DNA from 4 places in the Paenibacillus sp. J2R1T-4 genome. Region 4 is predicted to be linked to each of the others. Evidence: riboswitches for the same ligand, from Rfam matches in the RefSeq annotation. Region 4 holds a riboswitch; each other region holds the start of a gene.
The links. Region 4 has a riboswitch for cyclic di-GMP ahead of AC58QD_RS22645 (hypothetical protein). Riboswitches for the same ligand answer to the same signal wherever they lie in the genome.
Positions count from the first base shown of each region.

Region 1: another riboswitch for cyclic di-GMP. It lies ahead of AC58QD_RS18895 (hypothetical protein); the one in region 4 lies ahead of AC58QD_RS22645 (hypothetical protein).
Region 2: another riboswitch for cyclic di-GMP. It lies ahead of AC58QD_RS04905 (diguanylate cyclase domain-containing protein); the one in region 4 lies ahead of AC58QD_RS22645 (hypothetical protein).
Region 3: another riboswitch for cyclic di-GMP. It lies ahead of AC58QD_RS18260 (hypothetical protein); the one in region 4 lies ahead of AC58QD_RS22645 (hypothetical protein).

Region 1 covers NZ_JCAUBA010000011.1:95,594-98,769, reverse strand. The annotation lists gene AC58QD_RS18900 (S1C family serine protease) at 1-1,557, shown strand, start outside; cyclic di-GMP riboswitch class II at 1,661-1,744, shown strand; gene AC58QD_RS18895 (hypothetical protein) at 1,827-3,176, shown strand, end outside.
Region 2 covers NZ_JCAUBA010000002.1:283,849-287,024, forward strand. The annotation lists gene trpS (tryptophan--tRNA ligase) at 1-2, shown strand, start outside; gene AC58QD_RS04900 (SPL family radical SAM protein) at 117-935, shown strand; cyclic di-GMP riboswitch class I at 1,026-1,113, shown strand; gene AC58QD_RS04905 (diguanylate cyclase domain-containing protein) at 1,210-2,583, shown strand; gene hflX (GTPase HflX) at 2,735-3,176, shown strand, end outside.
Region 3 covers NZ_JCAUBA010000010.1:196,820-199,995, reverse strand. The annotation lists gene AC58QD_RS18265 (molybdopterin-dependent oxidoreductase) at 1-1,288, opposite strand, end outside; gene AC58QD_RS18260 (hypothetical protein) at 1,577-1,870, opposite strand; cyclic di-GMP riboswitch class I at 1,944-2,029, opposite strand; gene AC58QD_RS18255 (YjcZ family sporulation protein) at 2,208-2,321, opposite strand; gene AC58QD_RS18250 (hypothetical protein) at 2,871-3,134, shown strand.
Region 4 covers NZ_JCAUBA010000015.1:76,919-80,094, reverse strand. The annotation lists gene AC58QD_RS22655 (PIG-L deacetylase family protein) at 6-716, opposite strand; gene AC58QD_RS22650 (class I SAM-dependent methyltransferase) at 869-1,654, shown strand; cyclic di-GMP riboswitch class I at 1,744-1,827, shown strand; gene AC58QD_RS22645 (hypothetical protein) at 1,897-2,106, shown strand; gene AC58QD_RS22640 (IclR family transcriptional regulator) at 2,449-3,176, shown strand, end outside.

The DNA.
Region 1 (3,176 bases), on a different contig from region 4:
AAGAAATATTTGCCTGATGATACAATACGGATCACGATGCAATCTGACGGACAGACGGTCGTGCGCAGTGTAGTATTAGAAGAAGATACAGAGTCTGCATCCCAGTGGACGCAGGATTCCGATGGATCTTATATTGACAATGACCAAGGCAAAACTCATATCGGGGACAGCCATTATGGATGGTCGATGAAGTATCCCGCCGGGCTTGTGAAGAGCATGCAGACTGATGAAGGGGATCGTGTGATCTTCGGTGATGCCAAAGGGGAGTTCATGATCAGTATCTCGGTTGATGAGGAGCAAAGTGAAGATTTATCCGTAAAGGGATTGCTGCGCAAGTTGACTAATGACTTCGATGATTCGGTTCTTGAGAAGCGATATATTGAGCAAAAGCCGTACTCATATGCCAAACTGGTAGGCCAATCGAACAGTAAAAACTATTACCAAGTCCGTGCTTTCTTGAAGGGTGACAAAATCTATTACATAACTCTGATCGTGGAGAACGAAGAGAATTACAAGAACAAGGTGAAGCATAATTTCTATAATGATTTGTTGGATAGCTTTACCTTGAGCTTTGACGCCAAAGATGCCTCACTTAAGGATATCTCGATTTATAAGGACGGAGATGCTGTATTTACGAATGAATACGGCTTATCCTTCGAGCTTCCTTCCGGTTGGTCAGGAAATGAATATACCAGCGAGCTTTCTTATTCAAATGAAGATTATGACCAGCATGTAGAAGTGTATGTCACATCAGCTTCCTCTGGAGAGACTTTGGCAGACTGGACGGTCCGTGAAGAGCAGCAATTCAAAGATCGGTTTGTTGCAGACTACCGGCAGATCGGTGATTGGGAAGAATTTACTACAGACGGTGTTGTGATCAGAAAGGTTCGATTGGCTTCGAAGATGGGCGGCGACGAGTGGGAATCTGAAGAAAGAATTTATTTGATCAAGGACAAGTATAAATACGAGATTAATGTAGGCTTCAAGAATGATGCTGATGATGAGGAAGTAACCAAACTTATCGCAGGAATTATCAAATCTATAAAAGTGAACAAAGAAGATATGAATACGAACCTGGGTTTTATCCAGGATGAAGATGACATAACAGATAAAAACAAAACAATCAAATATACGAATGAGAAGTTCAAATATTCCATTCAAATTCCAGAAACCTGGTATTCTTATAGCGATTTTATCACGAAGGATAGTCCAAGGATGGCTTTTACCTTCTACGGCGGTATGGTATCTGTAGAAGCAAATGATAAATCGACTGTTGAGGATGTTGTCAAGAAGCTCGAAGAGGGACATAAGAAGAGCAACGAGAACGACAAGGAGTTTACGTATGAGATTACTGATGATTCCACCTATTCAGGTGAAGGCAAGAAAGTATCCATCCGTTATAACTTGAAGAAAGCCCCTTATACACAGACAGAGTACGTATTCAATCGGAACAACATAACATATACGATCACGATCAAAATGAATGATGCGGTTAGCACGGAAGAAAATGTGAATCGCAGCACTACAGCAGCTAACTCCATTATGATCAAGGAGTAGTTAAATAGAACCATTTTATAGTTTTGTAAAACTTTTATTTTAGGTCTATTTTACCAAAAATAGGCTGGTAAGTACCGGGTTGATCGTGATAATATAGAAGCAATAACATATCGGGGACTATGATTCATGTCTTGTAATTGGGCATCTGGGACATGAGGAGTCAGTGATGCAACCGACCGTACTTTTTGCTGGACTGAAAAGGCGGTCTTTTCTTTGTCCGGACAACTACGTAACGTGTATGATTTAACTTGATTCAAGGAGGAACCGCAATGATTTTGCCCTCATCGTCATCCCCATTTTCAGCTTCTTCTAATGCCAATATGATTTCACATGGAGTGCTAAAGGAGAAGCTTAAGCGACATCACGGACCGCAAACACCACCAATTGCCAAACCGGACTATACATTAGCTGCCGTATACATTAAGAGCAGCCACCGCAATGCAGCAGCAGCAGCAGCTGCGCTTTCTTCCTCTGTAGCTCAGAAGGCCAAGCCGGAAAAACAAGACAAACCAGACAAACCAGATCGACCGGATCGCCCAGACAGACCGGACAAAACAAACCGTCAGGATCGGCCAGACAGACCAGACAAACCAAACAAACCAAATCGCCCAGACCGTCCAGACAGAGCGGATAGACCGGACAAACCGAATCGTCCGGATCGTCCAGATCGTCCAGATCGTCCAGATCGCCCAGACCGTCCGGATCGTCCGGACCGCCCGGACAGACCGGATCGTCCAGATCGTCCAGATCGACCAGATCGCCCAGACAGACCGGATCGACCAGATCGACCAGATCGACCAGATCGCCCAGATCGACCAGACAGACCAGACGATCCAGATCGCCCGGACGATCCAGATGGCCCAGATGGTCCAGATCGTCCAGATCGTCCGGAACGCCCGACCCCTTCTTCTGAGGCAAGACAGATCTTCAGAGACTGGAGAGATTCCCTGCTATCAGCTGGTGGCCAATATCTGGACAGTGTGAAGAATTTGATTGATGCATCGCCTACTGAAATTAGTGAAGACGGCTTATCGGGTATTCGGACTCAACTGAATGACTGGATAGAGGCTAAATATGATGACCTTTCAGACCAACTACGCGATTCAGGACGGGATATTACACAAAGGCTTTTAGGCAGAGCGAACAAGGCTTTAGATAATCTAGCTGATAATCTATGGGTTGACGTTCGTGCAGAAGTTGCAGCGCATACGGCAGCTTCAGGTGTTGCGCGTGCAGTATATCAAGAGTGGAACAATAACGTCGGTAACACCAGTGATCTATTGCAACGAGTTAATCAGCAATTGTCGGCCGATGCGGATGGAGTTGTATCCCAGCAGGATCTGCAGGATTTCGATAAGTGGGTAACGGATTGGTCTACAGCGAATCAGACCCAGCTTACTAATCGTTTGCAGAATGTTCCTACTGGTATTCGTGGAAGCTTATTGGAATTATCCGGTGATAAGCTAAGTGAATTACAAGATGCATATAGGACCTCAGTCCAATCTGCAGTTAGTGCCTACACCGCTTTGGTCGATCAGACTCGTCAATCATTCAATCAATGGGATAATGCCTTAGGCGATTCCTCATCGAATGTACTCGATTCCATTAATGCAGCTATA
Region 2 (3,176 bases), on a different contig from region 4:
AAGCTTACGATTGGATATTTTACTAGAAAAAGCAGAACACTTGTGCGCATTGGATAAAAAGGATACAATGAGGTTTGATGTACAATTGCTATATCTTGTCGGAGGAGTGAAAGAAAATGCCCGTTCAAATTCGTTCGGTTGTCCCCAAGCAACTATTAACTCCTACCGGCGGTTACTTAACTGGATATAGTCACACCTTGAATCCTTATTCCGGCTGTGCCTTTGCATGCTCATACTGCTATGTTCGCCGTATGCCTGTAGCCTTGTTCCGTGCTGAGGAGTGGGGAACATGGGTTGATGTGAAGGAGCAAGGTTCTGAGCAATTGCTTCGCGATCTTCGGAAGGCCAAGAAGAAAGGGCCTGTTACCATATTCATGTCAAGCGCAACAGATCCTTATCAGCCTGTAGAAGCGAATGCCAAGGTGACCCGATCTTTTCTTGAAGTAATGGCAGAAGAGCCGCCGGATTTCTTGCTTGTACAGACAAGAAGTCCTCTTGTAACCCGGGATATTGATTTGTTGATTCGGTTAGACAGGCGAGTACGTGTGAGTATGACGGTTGAAACCGATCTTGAGGATGTCCGTAAAGTATTTAGTCCGGCGGCTCCTCCGCTTGCAGGAAGATTGAGAGCACTGCGTGAATTGCGTGAAGCGGGTATTCCTACCCAAGCTGCAATATCGCCAGTCTTACCAAGCTCGCAAGCATTCGCAGAAAGGCTTGCAGCTGTTACCGACCGGGTGTGCGTGGATGATTTCTTCATGGGCGACGGCAGCGGCGGCAAACGTACCAAGTCACTTCAAATCCATGAGCTTTTCGAGCGGATAGGGATGGAGGATTGGTATGACAAGGCAGCTTATATCGGGGTTTGGACTCAGATGCGAGAACGATTCGGAGAACACAATGTATATCTTAGCCGGGAAGGATTTCTGCCCTGATCATTTGGTGAAACAATATTTCATGACAATCACTGGAAATAGTTATCTTACTATGATATAGTGAAAAAGAACTATATCATTAGTTCGGTTGACCTATATTGGCAAACTTGCTGAAAGGCAAGGACGCAAAGCCTCAGATCTAAGGTTCCTTCGGAACTATGATAGCTGGGTTGCCGGAAACAATGATTTGTTTTCAATGCAAACCCAGCTATTCCATCCAATGGAATAGCTTTTTTGTCTAATTCTTAGATCTCCGTCGGAAGGAGCATGATTGATGGTCAAAGCGAAGTTCGGTTCCATCTGGAAAAGGTTTTTCCCTCATGACGGTTTGGAGGTGTTGGCGGGACCCCTTGTAGTCTTCGCCGCTAGCTGTGCCTTTGCCTCTGTTTATCAGTCTTGGTTCGGGCTTAGTATAGCCATCCTTTTCTCCTTACTATTGATTCTGCTATTCCGGACCCGAACCTCCATCGTTATGTTGTATTCGTTAGCAAGTACTGTGTTATTGCTCTTACTGGTCGTGTTTCCAATCATTCAATTGTATTGCTTCCTTCTTGTCTTATACCCCATTTTGCTTTGTTTTGCATTGCTTGTGCCTGATCCCAGATTTACTTTCGCTGCAGGGTTATTGTCGGCGATCTCGCTAATACGCTATCAAGGTCAAGTGGATAACACTGAACTTTGGGCTAATGTTATTGCTGTCCTGCTTAATGCTCTGGTGTACTCCTTATTAACCCGAATGATGCGGAAGTTATTGAAGGAGCGCAATGAATACCGACAATTGTCTATGATTGATTCATTAACAGGTTTGTCATCCCTCCAACAGACATTGATCTTTGGTCAACATCTTATTGTTAAGGGACATAGAGTCAGGGTCATTCTTATAGATCTGGATCATTTTAAGCAAATTAATGATACTTATGGCCATATGATCGGGAATAAAGTAATTGTCTACTTTGCCTCGCAGCTCAATAAGATGATGGAAGGGATTAACGGAATCGTCGGTCGCTTAGGCGGAGATGAATTTGTGATCGTGTTGGAGGACACTGAGGACAACTCAGATGTTCTGGCAAGAATCGAGGCCCAATTGAATCATAGCCAATATGTTTCCAGCAGCGAACAATATCCAATCAAGTTGTCATTCTCTATTGGTGATACTGTATCAGATCCAAACACAATAACAAATATCGAACAATTGATGCATCATGCCGATTTGAATATGTATGAGTATAAACGCAGGAAGCGTATAGCCAGCAAGCAAGGTAAGTCCGATCAATTATTCGATCATAATCCAGATCCTATCGCAATTTTTGATAGTGAGGGTATTATGTTGGAGCTAAATCCTGCCGCACAAAAGTTAATTGGTTATACGAACGAGGAGTTCAAAGGGCTTCCTTACTTCAAACTGATTGTCGAAGAAGATCAGAAGGCTGTGATTGAAGGATTCAACTCAACAATCACCAGCGGCAGTCCCAGCCATTTTGAGATGAAGATCATCTCCAGGAATGGAGCTCTGATTCCCCTCCGTGTTGTCGTCATACCGATCACAGTTGGGTACAAGATTGCAGGTTATTACGCCTTAGGGCAATACATATTAGAAAGCAAGAAAGTGGAGAATGAGCATCCCCATGTCTTGACGTTCAGCATATAATAACTTTTAATGGCCGTCACTTTGACGGTTTTTTGTTCTGGAATGAAAGTTTTCAAGGCATTGTGGTACAATATAACAAGTTTGATGCAGAACAGTTACGAGTATATGGTGTGGCTTTGGGTCTGAATCTGTTCTATCGGAGGTAGTGAATATGAAACCAACCTCGCATGAAATTAGCGGCGATCAATTGGATAAAGCGGTATTAGTAAGCTTAGTGATTAAGAGCAATCGGTTGTCTGAAGAAATGATTCAATACTCCTTACAGGAGCTTGCAAGTCTGGCTGAGACAGCGGGTGTGCAAGTACTTGACTCCCTGATTCAAGCTAAGGATTCTGTTGATTCGAAATGGTTTATTGGCAAAGGGAAAGTCGAGGAGGTAAGAGTTCTTCTAGAAACACATGGCGCCAACACGGTCATCTTTGATCAAGAGCTATCTGGAGCCCAGGTACGTAATCTAGAACAATCGTTGGATGTCAAGATCATCGATCGAACTCAGCTTATTCTGGATATATTCGCACAGCGTTCCAAGACGAGAGAAGGGATTCTTCAAGTAGAGCTGGCACAGTTAAGTTATTTACTGCCAAGGCTATCCG
Region 3 (3,176 bases), on a different contig from region 4:
TCAAACTCGGCACCCAAGCATCTGTATCGTAACCTCTGGCTTCCCAATATCCGATGTGGTCTTTATCGATTAGCTCAATACTTTGCAGCCATTTGACAGATTTGTAGGCGTACATCTTAGGGACGATCAAACGAACAGGCCCGCCTAACTCCTGGGGAATTGGCTTGCCGTCAAGCAGAACAGCAACCATTACATCATCCAAGGCTGCTTGAGCTAATGTAAGGGTGTCCGTATATACCCCGTCACCGGAGTAAAATTTCACAACTCGCGCTTTGGATTGCACCCCTGCCTTTTCGAGCAGCTTCGAAAGTGCAATTCCTTCCCAAGTATTGTTATAGACGGACCATCCTGTTACACAGTGAAAATCGCTCACTTGAACACTTCTAGCCAAATCCGTGAACTGCTTCCAATCCCAACTCTGGGGGCGATCAACTAGTCCCGAGATCGTGAATTTCCAATTATCGGATGAGAATGATGGAATCGGTGTTACCGTATAAATCCGAAAATGCCCCTGACTGCCGCCTCCTACGGGAACGATAGAATCTGGCAACGGTTGCGGAGCAGGAAGCATTCGATTGCCGTCTTTTGACGGATCGTATGCATTTAAGTCTATTCCCCCACTACCGCCTCCCGAGAACAGCCAACGTCCGAATTTGGGGCCAATTAGCACAACCAGAAGTCCCAACAATCCCCAACGAATAAAAGAACGACGTGTGTACAAGACATCGCGCACCGTCTCCGTCACAGAGCGCGGTGTCTCCATTCTCGGTGCTCCCTCACTCTCACGCACGCCTTCACCCGCTTCGCGCTGCATAACAGCGCCTGGACGACGCATCTTCAGCCAACGGCTGCGGGTAACAGAATGGTAGATTGCGTATGGAACGCCTACCCAAGTAAACAGGTCATGCATAGTTAATGCAACATTGCTCCACACTGGAGGGAACTGACGGAATTGCCATAATACAATCCCGGACACAACCCACCCGACAAGCAGAATGAGGACTACACTTAAGTTCCATTGCTGCTCTGGCTTGCCTCGCAGCTGCCTGATATGTCGAATCATTTGCGGTAAATAGATCAGCACGATAACCGTTGATATCAAACCAAGCCAGATATGCCCTTCCTTGGTTAGCACCCTAACGACACCTAGCTCACGAAAAGGTTTGATAAACAAGAGAATACCGCTTACAGCGAGCAGGAGAACAAGCCAAGCATTCCAAGCATGCAGCATGGACAGTTTCTTACCGAAAGACTTCTTCTGCCATTTGTCCCATATTCTCATTCTCATTCGCACCCTTCAAGAGGTAGTGTCAGAAGCAAATAACAGGATCGCACTAGAGTTTATACTTATATTGTATAGCAATTGCCTTCCTGATGAAAGGCGACTTAATTAATATTGACAGCACTTTCCGGCAACGTTGTTGGATTAAAATAAGCATCTTCTCCATCATCAAATGGACGACATGCTTGAAGCGGTTACGGAACTTTTCCCCACCAGAACAAATAAGGAAGCCCTTGTTCGTGACGGCGAGGCCACTCAAAGTGCTTCCTTCTATTGATGGTCAGGTATTCAATATTAAGCCATCTGTGGCCGAGTGAACTTTTCCTGAAGCAAATTGAACAGAGACAGGATGAAATCCTGATGCTTGGAGCAACGAAAAGATATTTTCACTTCGCCTTTCCAATAAAACGTAAACAGATTGTTCTTCTGTCCGATCACAAGCTCTACGTCCCAGCAATTGTCGCGAAGCATGTATTTGTCCCGGTTGAAAAATAACTTAGGACCTTCCGACGTATGATACATCCCAAAAAAATCGCCGCCTACTTTGAAATAAAACCCTTGCTCCATTACACCTGCATTCCCGTACACGTCATTCACTCCTTTTTTTGATTAGAATTTGGGATAATTTATCCTCATATAAACAGAAAAAACTCCAACTTCTTTCGGTAACTGGCTGGCTTAGCCTAAAAGGCAGTAGCCCCTGTAGTTTTGCGCCGCTGGCTTTCACCAGGTTTGCCGTATCGAGAATGTTCGAAGTTTGTCGTAATTTCTTATGTAGTTCTTATAGCATACAAGATTGAGGTAAGTTAAGCATCGTCCTTTTTTCCTATTTACAATCAATTAAATTGTGTATTTTCACACAAAAAAAAGAAGACCGGCGCATTGCACCGGCCTTTCAGGTTATGAGTATCTTCACACAGGAATTTTACAAGCCAAATGGGCGAACTATAATCACCAATAAGATGTAAAGAACCAAGATAATACCGACTGAGGTGAATCCTACTCCACAACCTACACCTGCTCCGCCAACGAATCCCATGTTCCGTCCTCCTCTCTTCAATGCATCTTTGTGGCTGCACCACACTACACACTGTATGAATATAGGGGACCTGTGGATTGGATATACGCCCGTTCCTGCAAAAAATCTGTGTTTTTTTACACCTGCTTGACCAAAGTAAACCAACTAACCATTCGCTATTTCTAGCTGCAATGCTGGTTGGATCAGTGTCCGCATCCACAATGTTTGTTCTTAGACTTTACATTTGCAGACATTCTACGTTTTCCTCTGCAGCAAGCAGCGCAATCGCGACGGCAAGATGCACGTCCCGAACCGAATAAATTGCACACATTTCTACAAAAAGCGCTGCTGTTACTATTCACACCAAGTTTTTTCGAGCTGTATGAATTCATATTTTTCCTCCCTATTTCTCGGAATAATGCATTGTATTCCTAAGGATGAGCCGAGGAAAGGGACAGGTTATTCAAAGACATCAACACTATTTTGAGGTCCTTTATGCTTATATGGCTTGCTGCCCTTCGGTGTGATAGACTAGAGCACATAACCGAGCATGCTAGAGGTGGATGGATCATGAATCGCAATGTATGGAATCTGCTTGTCCTTATCGAGTTAGTATTGGCCTTATTGTTCACCGTCATTTGTGTCATTGTGTTTTTTGTGCAGCCTGACTCACTGCTTCTTCAACTAATGTTAGCGTTCATAGGCTTAGCGGGAATATACAATGGGATCTTTTTGTTCCGCAAGATTAAAGAATCAAGAACTCCGAGCGGTAGAAGAGCCGGCAGCCGACCTGTTCCTAACCAAAAGGCCAAACGAAGCTCCGGTAAAAAATGAAGGATCAGCACCCCATTTTACGAGTGACCTGGTCCTGTTGAT
Region 4 (3,176 bases):
ATCATCTATTCTGTAAGACTGGACTCGTTTTTGACCGGAAATGGCACGCCATTCTCCCAAGCCAGAATAAACTTCTCCTCGCGTTTACCCTCATGAATGGTGCTCTCGTCCCCCATGGAACCGAAGACACGCTCTATAGATAAGATCTGTGATTCGTGTGCAAGCAGGGCTTGTTTCTTGACCGTCCAATAAGGCATTACATTATAGCTGATGGAAGGGAGATATCCCGCAGCGAGCAGCACAGGACTTGCTGCGTAGTACAGCTTGCGTACACTTGGACACTCTCGTGCTGTCACAACTTCGCGGACGGCATGATGAATGGCCGTGTGATCCTTATGGCCACTGATTCCATCCTCGGGAAATGTGATGATGATATCGGCTGAAGTATCGCGAATGAATTGGGCAACCTGATCACGTAATAAATTCCGGTCAACAGAGGCTAGTCGTCCGTCCGGATAACCCAGATATCGAACTTCGGCAAGTCCTAGCACGGATGCGGCCTTGGTCATTTCCTCCCGGCGTTTAATGGATAGCTCATCCTTGGTCATGGGCTTCAACCGGCCGCTCTTGCCGGCTTCACCATTCGTAGCTAGAAGACACACAACCCGATGTCCTTGTTGCACAACTTGGTGGATCGTTACTGCGCTAGTGAATGTTTCATCGTCTGGATGTGCCATAATGATGGCAATCGTTTGCTGATGAGGTGTAGCGTTCATCAAGCTATTACCTCCATTTCTTCTATAGGAAATACCTATTATATCTAAAGGTTCTATATATTAGACTTATAACAGAGTAAGGCTCAAAATACAAGTTAGAGGGCATACAGGAGCACTTCTTTAACCACAAATGATTATAGGAGGACAATGAAATGAGGCAATCTGAAAACGAAAAGCACACCAATATGTGGAACCCGCAGCTGTACGATGGCAGCCTTGGCTTTGTATCGGAATATGGCAGGAGTGTGATCGATTGGCTGAATCCCCTTCAAGGCGAACGGATTCTGGATCTGGGTTGTGGAACGGGAGATTTGAGCGCACAAATTGCTGAGAGCGGTGTAGATGTGACAGGGATAGATTCTTCAAGTGAGATGATCTTAAAGGCGAGAAGTAAGTATCCTCATCTCTCCTTTCATGTAGCAGACGCAGAAAATTTACATGTTGAGGGTACTTACAGTGCTGTATTCTCTAATGCGGCCTTGCATTGGATGAGACAACCTGCAAATGTGATTCGCGGGGTATGGGGGGCCTTAGAATCAGGAGGCCGATTCGTGGGAGAATTCGGCTCGCAAGGCAACGTAAGGCACATCGTTGATGCTTTGTCGCAAGTGCTTAGGAGCCATGGCGTGGATGCTGCAGCCCGCAATCCATGGTTCTTCCCTTCAGCCGGACAATATGCTACAATCTTGGAAGCCCAAGGCTTCATCGTGCGTAATCTCGTAACCTTTGATCGGCCAACTGTATTGACCGATGGTGAGAACGGTTTAAGACATTGGCTGGACATGTTTTGCGGAGTGTTTACCACAGGGTTGAATCCAGAGCAGATTGAGCTAGTATACAAGGAAACGACTGATCTAGTTCGAGCTAAGCTATGGAGTGACGGATCTTGGAAAATGGATTATGTAAGGCTACGATTTGTAGCTCAGAAGCTTTATTGAGCTCGAATTTTATTTTATAGGTCCTAGTACCTATTAATCGGATTTTTAATGTATGTTACTATAGTCACGGATTTATAATTTGTTCTTCGGAAGGAATTAGGCAAACCTGCTCGAAAGACAGGGTCGCAAAGCCACGGGTCTACTGCGAAAGCTATGACAGCCGGGTTGCCCAAGCGTACTCTCAAGGACGCTGTCTATGGGCAGTGTCTTTTCTATAGGATATATAGATGGAGGGTGTTATTGTGGATGAAGTAAGACAGCTAAAAGTAGATTTGCATCGGTTAACTATCGAATTAATAGGGAACTGTGCATATTGTTTAATGATCTCTCCGAACGTGGAATACAAAACACCCATCTACTGTACCAAGTTCACAGGGACGATGAACCCGACATGTGTGGATGTGTCAACATGCTTGGCATGCCAGGAGTACAAAACTGTAGCGATCGGATAAAACTGGATTCAGGATAAAGCAGCCATCAGGCTGCTTTATTTAGTATGGTGGAGTTCTGCTGCAAAAGTTTGAAGCGTGCTGGGTAGATTTAGTTGCATTAAAGCAATTAATTAGAGCATACGGGGTGGTTGGGGCCAATTTAGTTGCAGAAAAGCAATTATAGTTGAGATAGAAGCCAAAAAGTGGACTCGTGAGGGAATTAGTTGCTGTATTGCAATTAAAGTAAAGCTGATCAGTAATTAAGAGAATTGGTATTGTAATTTATTGGAGACTCCAGTAAAATTATTATGAGAACTGAGTTTTATAATATAGAACACATTTACAAGAAAGGCGCATAACATTATGCCTATTATTCAAGCTCTGGATCGGGCGTTTAAGATCGTAGATTTGTTTACGGAAGCGACCCCACTGCTGAAAATCACGGAAATTAGCGATCGAATGGGACTACATAAGAGTACGGTTCACTCGCTGCTCAAGACGCTGCAGATGCACGGTTACATCGATCAAGATGCAGATAGCGGCAAATACCGTTTGGGCCTGACCTATTTGGTGAAGAGCGGTCTGCTGCTAGGCTCTATGGATATAAGAACCGCTTCGCTGCCTTATTTGAAGAAGGTGTCCGCGCAAACAGGTCAGACCGTGCATCTGGTCATTCTTGACGGACAAGAGGGTGTTTATATTGAAAAGGTGGAAGGAGAGCTCGCGGCCATCCGATATTCCAGAATCGGTCGAAGAGTTCCTCTGCACAGCAGTGCGGTTGGCAAGGTGTTGACCGCGTTTCGTGAGCAGGAAGTTCTGGCGAAAATGTTGAAGGGATATCCATTCACCCCGCAGACGCCGTACACAATTACAGATCAAGCCGCATTTCTTAAAGAATTGTCGACTGTGAGGAGTAAAGGTTACGCAGTAGACGATCAAGAGAATGAATTAGGCGTGCGTTGCGCGGCGGTTCCTGTTCGTGGTTATGGGGGCGGAGTAACAGCAGCCATTAGCATCTCCACCATGGTAGTGAGTGTGAGTCAGGAGGAGCTGGAAAGCTATGTGAGAATGATTCAGAGGGCAGCAGACGA